Regions from separate parts of the Comamonas sp. lk genome, predicted to be linked through region 3. Evidence: predicted binding sites of a transcription regulator. Region 3 holds the regulator's gene; each other region holds the start of a gene.
What was found. Region 3 encodes LexA, which represses DNA repair genes until DNA is damaged. Its sites were predicted from a motif close to ACTGTATNNNNATACAGT; they were not measured.

Region 1 (3,273 bases), 1.0 Mb from region 3:
ATACAGATAGCCGCCCAGCCACACGCCCATGAAGCTGCCGACCTGATGGCTGCAGAACACAAAGCCGCTGAGCATGGACAAATGCTGCACGCCAAAGATCTGGGCCACGGTGGCATTGGTCAGCGGCACGGTGGACAGCCACAGAAAGCCCATGGCCGCCGAAAACGCATAGACCGACCATGGCGACAGCGGAGCCAGCAAGAACAGCACGGTGACCACCGAGCGCAGGGCGTAAATGCCGGAGAGCAGATAGCGCTTGGGCATTTTCTGGCCCAGATTGCCGGCCAGATAGGTGCCAAAGATATTGAACAGACCGACCAGGGCCAGCGAGTAGCTGGCCACATGGGGGGCGATGCCGAAGTCCTTGAGATAGCTGGGCATGTGCACGCCAATGAACATGACCTGAAAGCCGCAGACAAAGTAGCCGGCCGTAAGCAGCACAAAGCTGGGGTGGCTCCAGGCCTCCTTGAGGGCTTGCCCCACGGTCTGCTCGCGTACCGGCGGCTTGCCGCTGCTAAAGCCCGGCTCGCGCAGACCAAAGGCCAGAGCGACGATCAACAACGCGAAGGCGGCCAGAATCAGCAAGGCATTGGACCAGTTGAAGGCGGAAATCAGTGCCCCTTCGACCGGCACCATGAAAAACTGGCCGAAGGAGCCCGCCGCTGCCGTGACCCCCATGGCCCAGCTGCGCCGCGTGGCCGGAATCTGGCGCCCCAGCACGCCAAAGATCACGGTATAGGTGGTGGCCGCTTGCGCTGCGCCAATCAGCACACCGGCCGTCAGCGTAAAAGCCAGGGTGGAGGGCGACAGCGCCATGCCCACCAGGCCCAGGGCATAAAGAATGGAGCCGCCGATCAGCACTTTGAATGCGCCCATTCGATCGGCCAGCATGCCTACGAAAATACCCAGAATGCCCCAGGAAATATTCTGTACGGCAATGGCCAGGGAAAAGTTCTCGCGCGTCCAGCCCATCTCCTGCGTGATGGGCTGCAGCCACAGACCAAAGCCATGGCGTATGCCCATGGACAGGGTGACGATGGCGCCACCGCACAGAAGAATCTGTGCCATGGACAGCGGCTGTTGGTTGGTCTGGGTAGTCATGGCGTGGCGCAAAACGTTCGGATCGGTATGCGACTTTAACGAAACCCGCTGTGCTGCGCTGGCTGCTGCCGTCGCGTGCGCGGCACTCTCTGTTGCCCGAAAACGTGATCCGACCCTGCCCAAGACAGCCGATCCGGCTTGTGCGAGAGTATTGGGAAGTAAACAACTGTGAATTTATCCAGCGTCAATCTGGAGAGGCCACTACAATTCGCCCCCATGGCAGCTAAACCTTCCTCTTCTACCGCTAGCGAATATTCCGAAGGCTCGATCCGCGTTCTCAAGGGTCTGGAGCCAGTCAAGCAGCGTCCCGGCATGTATACGCGTACCGACAACCCCCTGCACGTGCTGCAGGAGGTGATAGATAACGCGGCCGATGAAGCGCTTGCCGGTTATGGCAAGAAAATCAAATTCACCATCCACGCCGACGGCTCCTTCAGCGTGGAAGACGATGGCCGCGGCATTCCCTTTGGCCTGCACCCCGAAGAAAAAGCACCGGTGGTGGAGCTGGTCTTCACCCGCCTGCATGCCGGCGGCAAGTTCGACAAAGGCAATGGCGGCGCGTACAGCTTCTCGGGCGGCTTGCACGGCGTGGGCGTGTCCGTGACCAATGCGCTGGCCACCCGGCTGGAGGTGCAGGTGTACCGTGACGGCCAGCAGGCCACGCTGGCTTTTTCGGGCGGCGATGTGGTCGAGCCTTTGAAGGTGCGTCCGCTGGAGTCCGGTGAGCGCAAGCACGGCACCACGGTGCGTGTCTGGCCCGATGCCAAGTACTTTGAATCGGCAGCCCTGCCAGCCGGTGAGCTGATGCACTTGCTGCGCAGCAAGGCCGTGCTCATGCCGGGCGTCTCGGTCTCGCTCAGCAACGAGAAAACCCGGGATAACCAGGTCTGGCTTTTCAAGGGCGGGCTGCGCGACTATCTGCAGCAAAGCCTGCATGGCGAGCCTGTGATTCCCCTGTTCGAAGGCGAGGGCTTTGCCGACCGCAATCACGACAGCTTTGCCGAGGGCGAAGGCGCGGCTTGGTGCGTGGCGTTTACTGAAGACGGTGCGCCGCTGCGCGAAAGCTATGTGAACCTGATCCCCACCACGGCGGGTGGCACCCATGACAGCGGCCTGCGTGACGGTCTGTTTCAGGCGGTCAAGGCCTTCATCGACATGCACTCGCTGCTGCCCAAGGGCGTCAAGCTCATGCCGGACGATGTGTTTGCCCGTGCCAGCTATGTGCTCAATGCCAAGGTGCTGGACCCGCAGTTTCAAGGCCAGATCAAGGAGCGCCTGAACTCGCGCGATGCCGTGCGTCTAGTCTCAGGCTTTGTGCGCCCGGTGCTGGAGCTGTGGCTCAACGAGCATGTGGACTGGGGCAAGAAGCTGGCCGAGCTGGCCATCAAGGCTGCGCAAACCCGCCAGAAAGCGGGCCAGAAGGTGGAAAAGCGCAAGGGTAGCGGCGTGGCCGTGTTGCCCGGCAAGCTGACCGACTGCGAAAGCCGCGACCTCTTGGTCAACGAAGTGTTCCTGGTCGAAGGCGACTCGGCCGGCGGCAGTGCCAAGATGGGGCGCAACAAGGAAACCCAGGCGGTGCTGCCCTTGCGCGGCAAGGTGCTCAACACCTGGGAGGTGGATCGCGATCGGCTGTTTGCCAACAACGAAATCCACGATATCTCGGTCGCCATAGGCGTGGACCCGCACGGCCCCAATGACGAGCCGGATTTGTCCGGCCTGCGCTACGGCAAGGTCTGTATCCTGTCGGACGCGGACGTGGACGGCTCTCACATCCAGGTGCTGCTGCTGACCCTGTTTTTCAAGCACTTTCCCAAGCTCATCGAGGCGGGTCATATCCACGTAGCCTTGCCGCCGCTGTTTCGTGTGGATGTGCCTGCGCGCGGCAAGAAGCCGGCCATCAAGGTCTATGCACTGGATGCAGGCGAGCTCGATGCCATCATGGAGAAATGTGCCAAGGATGGCGTGCCGCGCGAGAAGTGTCAGGTCAGCCGTTTCAAGGGCCTGGGCGAGATGAATGCAGAGCAGCTGTGGGAAACCACGCTCAACCCCGATACGCGCCGCCTGTTGCCGGTGCAGTTCATGAATCTGGACTTCGCACAGTGCGAACAGGTCGTGACCAAGCTCATGGGCAAAGGCGAAGCCGCTGCCCGTCGTGAGCTCATGGAGTTGCAT
Region 2 (3,273 bases), 1.2 Mb from region 3:
ACCTGGCGGCAGTCAGCCTGGCGCCGCAAGGCCTGGCCCGTTTTGACGCTCCCTGGGCCAAGATCGGTAAACGCTTTGTGCGCCTGGTCGTGCCCTATGCCGTGGCGCTGATGGCCACCATCGTCATCTCGGCTGCGATTCGCCCCTGGTTTGATCACGCCTCGGTTTCGGCCGACCCGGATCTGTGGCAGCTGTTCACCCATGCCTTGCTGCTGGAAGGCATTCTGGGCGAAGAGTCGCTCTCGGCCGGTGTCTGGTATGTGTCCATCGATTTTCAGCTGTTTGCCTTGAGCGTTCTGGTGCTGGCTGCCATGCGCTGGCTGCGTGAGCGCCTGGTGCAGCGCACAGGCGAGCAAGCCCTGGCCCGTTGGTGGCCCTGGGCCATCACCGGCATGCAGGCGCTGGTGGTGGCGGGCACAGCGGCTTCGCTGTTCGCCTTCAATCTCGACGCCGACCTGGATGTCTGGGCGATCTACTTTCTGGGCGCCTATGGCATAGGCATGATGGCTTTTTGGGCCGTGGCCGCCGACAAGCGCAGCACGGCCTGGAGCTGGGCCATGCTGATTGCCGCCATGGTGATGGGCGCTTTGGTGCTGGAGTGGCGCGATCGCATCTTTTTGGCGGGCGTCACGGCCTTGCTGCTGATCGTCTGCCTGCGCACCGAGCGCGTTGCCAGCTGGAAGGGACTGACAGCGCTGCGCCGTCTGGGCGAGATTTCTTACTCGGTCTTTCTCATCCACTTTTCCATGTGCCTGCTGGTCAATGCCGTGGTCAGCAATCTCTGGCCTGACTCGGTGCAAGCTGCCATCGGCGGCATGGGCTTTGCCTTTGCGCTTTCGCTTGCCGCAGGCTATCTGCTCTATCAGACGGTGGAGCGCCATGTCACCTCCTGGAGCCAGGCCTTGCGCTGGCAGGCTGGCCTGATCGGTGCCGGCATGCTGACGACTTTGCTGGCCGGCCTGCGCTAGGCGGGCTTCGGCCATCACCCACAAAAAAAGCAGCTTCAATCAGCTGCTTTTTTTTGGGGCGGCTATGCGCTTGGCAACTCAGCGGTGCAGCTCGCCAGCGCTCTCGGGCTGGAATTCGATGGCATCCACGCGCACCGTCACCTGGCCCGTGGGGCTGGGCATCTTGAACTCATCGCCGACCGACAGACCCAGCAGCGCAATGCCCACGGGGGCGAAGATGGAGATCTTGTCAGGCGAGCCGTCCATTTCCTTGGGGTAGACCAGGGTCAGAGTGTTGCTCTTGCCGGACTCCAGCATGGTGAAGCGCACGGTGGAATTCATGGTCACCACCTGGGGCGGCATGTCCTTGGGATCGAGTACATCGGCGCGCTCGAGTTCGGCCTCCAGCGCATCGCGGCCGGGAAATGGGCTGTTGTTCTTTTCCAGCAGATTTTCAATGCGATCCAGATCCAAGGACGACAAAGTGATGTGGGGCTTGCGCTCCATGGTGTGACTCCCTTGCAAGATGGTGTGGCCCGTACCCGCTTTCTATGCGCCAAGCGCAAACGGACAAAAGCCCGGGCAACGGTGTTGTCCGGGCCAAGGCATCTAAAAAGCACCAACTTGGTGCGTTGCCCTGATTGTGCTGGCAATGGCCGAAATGTCCTAGCGATCTCGCACCCCCGCAGTGCGGATTGAATGCTACTGGATCTTTGGTTTTGCTCCTTAATTGATAGCTTTTTGTGCTTTCAAATACTGGGGTGTGAGCTTGTTTGATTCAGATCCCATTCAAATACGCACAAGACATTGACCTGCCGGTCAAAAGGGTAGTCGTGGCCGGATTGCTCAAATAACTGTATTTATATACAGTTGTTTGATGCCAAAGCCACCAGACTCCAGCTCGAACGAGCCCTTCAGTGCCATGACTTTTGTGCGGCCTGCGCAGCCGCTCAAAGGCCGTGGTGCGGCCAGCTTCATGGCGCATCGCTTTGCCAAGGATGAGAGGCTGGAGTTTGACGATGGCTGGGAGCAGGCGGGTGATGGGGAAGAGCTGCCGGCCTTGCGCACGCAGCTGGAATGGGAGCAGTGCAAGTCCGCGCTCAGCCGCCATGACTCGCCCGATCTGCCCTATCACCTGGGGCTCAATCCCTATCGCGGCTGTGAACACGGTTGCATTTATTGCTATGCCCGGCCCACGCACAGCTATCTGGGCTATTCGCCGGGGCTGGATTTTGAAACCCGGCTGGTTGCCAAGAGCAACTTTGTGGAGGTGCTGCGCGCCGAACTCAGCAAGCCCAGCCATGTGGCGGCGCCCATCATGCTGGGCTCGGTCACCGATTGCTACCAGCCCATAGAGCGTGACGTGGGCCTGACCCGTCGTGTCATCGAAGTGCTGGGCCAGGCCAGGCATCCGTTTTCCATAGTCACCAAGGGTAGTGGCGTGGAGCGGGACCTGGATTTGCTGGTGCCGCTGGCCCGGCAAAACCTGGTGGCCGTCTATGTCACCCTGACCACCTTGCAACCCGAATTGGCCCGACAGCTGGAGCCGCGGGCCGCAGCGCCGCATCGACGCTTGCGCACGATTCGTACGCTGGCCGAGGCCGGTGTGCCCGTAGGTGTCAGCCTGGCGCCGCAGATTCCATTTCTGAATGACGATCTGGAGCAGGTGCTGGCAGCCGCCAGCGACGCCGGCGCACGCCAGGCTTTCTACGCCGTGCTGCGTCTGCCCTGGGAAGGGGCGCCGCTGTTTGAAGAGTGGCTGAAGCTGCATTACCCCGACCGTGCCCAACGTGTGATGGAGCGCGTGCGTGATCTGCACGGCATCAGCGAGGAGGGCCGGGCCGCAGGCAAGGTCTATAGCAGCCAGTTTGGCCAGCGCATGAAGGGCAGCGGGGTCTGGGCCGATATGCTGGGCCAGCGCTTTGCACTGGCTTGCCGCAAGCTGGGGCTGAACCGCGAGCGGGTGATGCTGGACTGCAGCCACTACCATGCGGCGAATCTCTCCGGCCAGCAAAGCCTGTTTTAAAGCGAAGGTGTCGCAGGCACTCTAGCCCTGCGCTTGCCCCGCCGCCGACCCGACAATTTGCCTGCGCGCAGAATGCGGAGCCTGCCTGCGCGGCATCCGACCGACTGTGCTCAACAGCGCGTGTGGATTTCTCCTGCTTGATCAACTGTTTTTTTGACCCGGCCTCAAACCGGCCGCTTGCTTGATGAGTGCTTCTTCGATTTCCTACCGGCCCGATATGTCTTCGCTCGGCCGCGTGCGCGCATCGTGGCCGGCTGTTTTCATGCTGGGCTGCACAACCCTGTTCTTATTGGTGCTCGG
Region 3 (3,273 bases):
GGCGAAGACCTGGTGCAGCGCGAAGACGACAAGGAAGAAACCGTCAAGAAGCGCCTGGATGTGTACAGCAGCCAGACCCGCCCTCTGGTGGACTACTACAGCAACTGGGCCAAGGCCGACGCCGCTGCAGCTCCCAAGTACCGCGCCATCAGCGGCACTGGCAGCGTGGAAGAAATCACGGCACGCGCTTTTGCGGCTCTGGCCGAATAAGCCAGCCTCGGCAAGCGCGTCGTTAAGGCGCGCATTCAAAAAAGCACCTCATCGAGGTGCTTTTTTGCGTTCTAGCGCTTACTCTGCATGCGCCAGCCGCTATCAGTTCAGGAATCACTGCCCGACTGCAATGCCAGCGCCAGCATCAGCGCCACGCGGGCCTTGCCCGGCGCGAGCAGGATCACATCCGGCTCTCCCTCCGTTGCGCCAGCGCGCAGCCAGCCCGAAATCCCTGCCATCGCCTTGACCACAGTAGGTTGCGAGGGCAGCTCAGTAAAGCCCACGGGCAAGCCTTCCAGGCAGCGGGTGCTGCTCCACACCACCACGCCAACCTGCTGTGCCCGTGCCAGCGCCTGAAGCATTTGGGCATGAATCGTGGCATTGCCCGTGCCTGCCACCACCAGACCGCGCACGCCGGCGGCCACCAGCGCATCCACGCTGCGTCCGCTTTGCAAAGCCCCGGAGGTCAGCAATTCCACCCAGGGCAGCTCGCTGTGGGCCAGCAAGTCCTGGAACGCCGTGCTACTCAAAGCCTGTGCCTGGCTGGCGACCACGGGCTGGGCCAGCCAGCGCACGGCACACTCTTCCACCACGGCACAAGGTCCGCTCTCATAGGAGCGCAGCGCATTGAGGCGGTAAGGATGCACCTTGAGCACCTGCTGCGCGTCATGCACCTCGCCGGCCGCAACCACCCACACGCCAGCCACGGCGCTGGCGGCCACGGCCACCGCATCCCGCAGGTTTTGCGGGCCATCGGCCTGTAGCGAAGTCGCCGGGCGCATGGCGCAGGTCAGCACCACCGGCTTGATGGGCTGCAGCACGGTTTGCAGCAGCCAGGCGGTTTCCTCCAGCGTGTCCGTGCCGTGCGTGATCACCAGGGCCTGCGTATCGGCATCGGCCAGCGCCTCGGCCACGGTCCGCAGCATGCTGCGCCACACCGGCCAATCCATATCCTTGCTGTCGATCTGGGCCAGCTGCATGGCGGCCAGCGGAGCCGCAGCCAACTGTGGCAAATCCGGCACCGCAGCCAACAAGCTCTCCACGCTGATCTGCCCGGCCTTGTAGCCCACGGCCTGCGTGCTCGATTCCGCCTGGCCCGCAATCGTTCCCCCGGTGCCCAAAATCACAATCTTAGGAATTGCCACTTGCTCTCCACAAAAAACTGGTTAAAAATACAGTTACTGTATAAACCAACAGATCAGAATTCCAGACCCAGGCCTTCAAGCCTGAGCCTATCGAACCAAGACTGGATGCCAGCATGCTAGACCACCCCAAGCTCACTCCCCGCCAGCAGCAGATTCTGGACCTCATCCAATCGACTATTTCCCGCACCGGCGCTCCCCCTACACGCGCCGAGATCGCCAGCACTTTTGGCTTCAAGTCCGCCAATGCCGCTGAAGAGCATCTACAGGCCCTAGCCCGCAAGGGCGTGATTGATCTGGTCAGCGGTACCTCGCGCGGCATTCGCCTGCGTGCGGACACCGTGCGCAACATCAATGCGGCCCGTGGCGCCAGCTTTTCCCTGCCGCTGTCCTCCATGGCACAGCTGGTGCTGCCACTGGTGGGCCGCGTGGCTGCCGGCTCGCCCATTCTGGCCCAGGAACATATAGACCAGAGCTATGCGGTCGAGCCCAGCCTGTTTGCCGCCAAGCCCGATTACCTGCTCAAGGTGCGCGGCATGTCCATGCGCGACGCCGGCATCATGGATGGCGATCTGCTGGCCGTGCAAGCCACCACCGAGGCACGCAACGGCCAGATCGTGGTGGCCCGCCTGGGTGACGATGTGACGGTCAAGCGCTTCAAGCGCACACCCCAGGGCATTGAGCTGCTGCCCGAAAATCCCGACTACAAGGTGATTCATGTGGCGCCCGAAGAGTCGTTCGCCATCGAAGGTCTGGCCGTGGGTCTGATCCGCAACAGCATGTTCATGTAACTACTGCCGCTGCGCGCCAGGCCTTACCGCTGCGCACAGCCCCTGTTTTCTCCAGCCCAGGTGGTAGGCGCGAAGCCTTGCAGCTTCGCCCTGAGCGGAGCTTTGCCTGAAATTTGCAATCCTGCCCTGCTCATGCCTCACGGCTTTTGATAAGGAGTTGCCAAATGGGATTCACCGCACCACTGCTGTCTTTGACACGTTTTGCCTGGAAAATCTTTCCCGTCGCCACTGCCGCAGGACAGCCCTCAGCCGCATGGGCTGCAAGCAATGACAGCGGGCCAGACCACGTAGACGGATCCAGCTCCGGCAGCGCACAAGAGCAAAAGCAAGCACAGCGGTTTCAAGGCACCGGCGCCTACCCCAATGTGATTACCCTGCGCAGCAGCCGTACCCGCCGCCGCAATAGCGCAGGTCGCTACGGCAAGCCAGTGGCCGCGCAGCAGCAACTGGCCTTGCCACTGCAAGCGGCTGACAGCACCCAGCCGCGCCTGCTGAGAATCGTGCAGCGCGAACCACAAAAGCAGCCCGAGTGCCTGCTGATTTCCGGCCGCATGGCCGATGTTTGCGCGGCGCTTGAGCGCATGGCAGGCGCAGAACAGGTCTGGCACGCCTGAGCCGTTGCGGGCAACGATCACCGCCCCCTGACGCCGTAATACAGCCCCGCTGCATGAGACGTTCAAAGGCGCTCAGCGTTGCTCAAGACGATTCACATTCCCCCTGGAATCCGTCGCACACAGCCACTGCACGCCTTGAAGCATGAGAAAGACTTCATAGCCTCCGGCCGCAGGCACATGCGATAGCGGTAGCACGAACAAGGAATTTGCCCCACTCTTCAAGGCCAGAGCGCTTTTGCACGCAGCCATGGCTGCCGATGCAGCCTGCATATCGGCGGCCGGCGCCGACTGACCGGTGCTTGAAGAACTTTGCTCCATGGAAAGCGTGTACTGCGCCTGTTCACCACGCCGCGCTGCATTGCGCATCAGAAATACATGGATGACATAGTCTGCCCCTGTCTCCGGGCGAAACATACAGACATTGCCCGTCAATGCGCCCTGGCAAACCGCCTCTGAACTGCCTTTTCTCTCGACATTGAAGTAATTGCTGGGGTTGTTGGTGACCAGCTTGACCGT

Region 1: the regulator LexA is predicted to act here: its motif matches at 1,267-1,284, upstream of EAO39_RS06645 (DNA topoisomerase IV subunit B).
Region 2: the regulator LexA is predicted to act here: its motif matches at 1,801-1,818, upstream of EAO39_RS17145 (PA0069 family radical SAM protein).

What each region holds. Positions count from the first base shown of each region.
Region 1 is NZ_UOOB01000001.1:1,481,453-1,484,725, forward strand. Features, by position in the region: gene EAO39_RS06640 (MFS transporter) at 1-1,101, opposite strand, end outside; gene EAO39_RS06645 (DNA topoisomerase IV subunit B) at 1,318-3,273, shown strand, end outside.
Region 2 is NZ_UOOB01000001.1:3,753,458-3,756,730, reverse strand. Features, by position in the region: gene EAO39_RS17155 (acyltransferase) at 1-968, shown strand, start outside; gene rnk (nucleoside diphosphate kinase regulator) at 1,047-1,454, opposite strand; gene EAO39_RS17145 (PA0069 family radical SAM protein) at 1,870-2,973, shown strand; gene EAO39_RS17140 (phosphoethanolamine transferase) at 3,158-3,273, shown strand, end outside.
Region 3 is NZ_UOOB01000001.1:2,507,820-2,511,092, reverse strand. Features, by position in the region: gene adk (adenylate kinase) at 1-210, shown strand, start outside; gene EAO39_RS11610 (asparaginase domain-containing protein) at 318-1,355, opposite strand; gene lexA (transcriptional repressor LexA) at 1,469-2,143, shown strand; gene EAO39_RS11600 (hypothetical protein) at 2,308-2,757, shown strand; gene EAO39_RS11595 (hypothetical protein) at 2,830-3,273, opposite strand, start outside.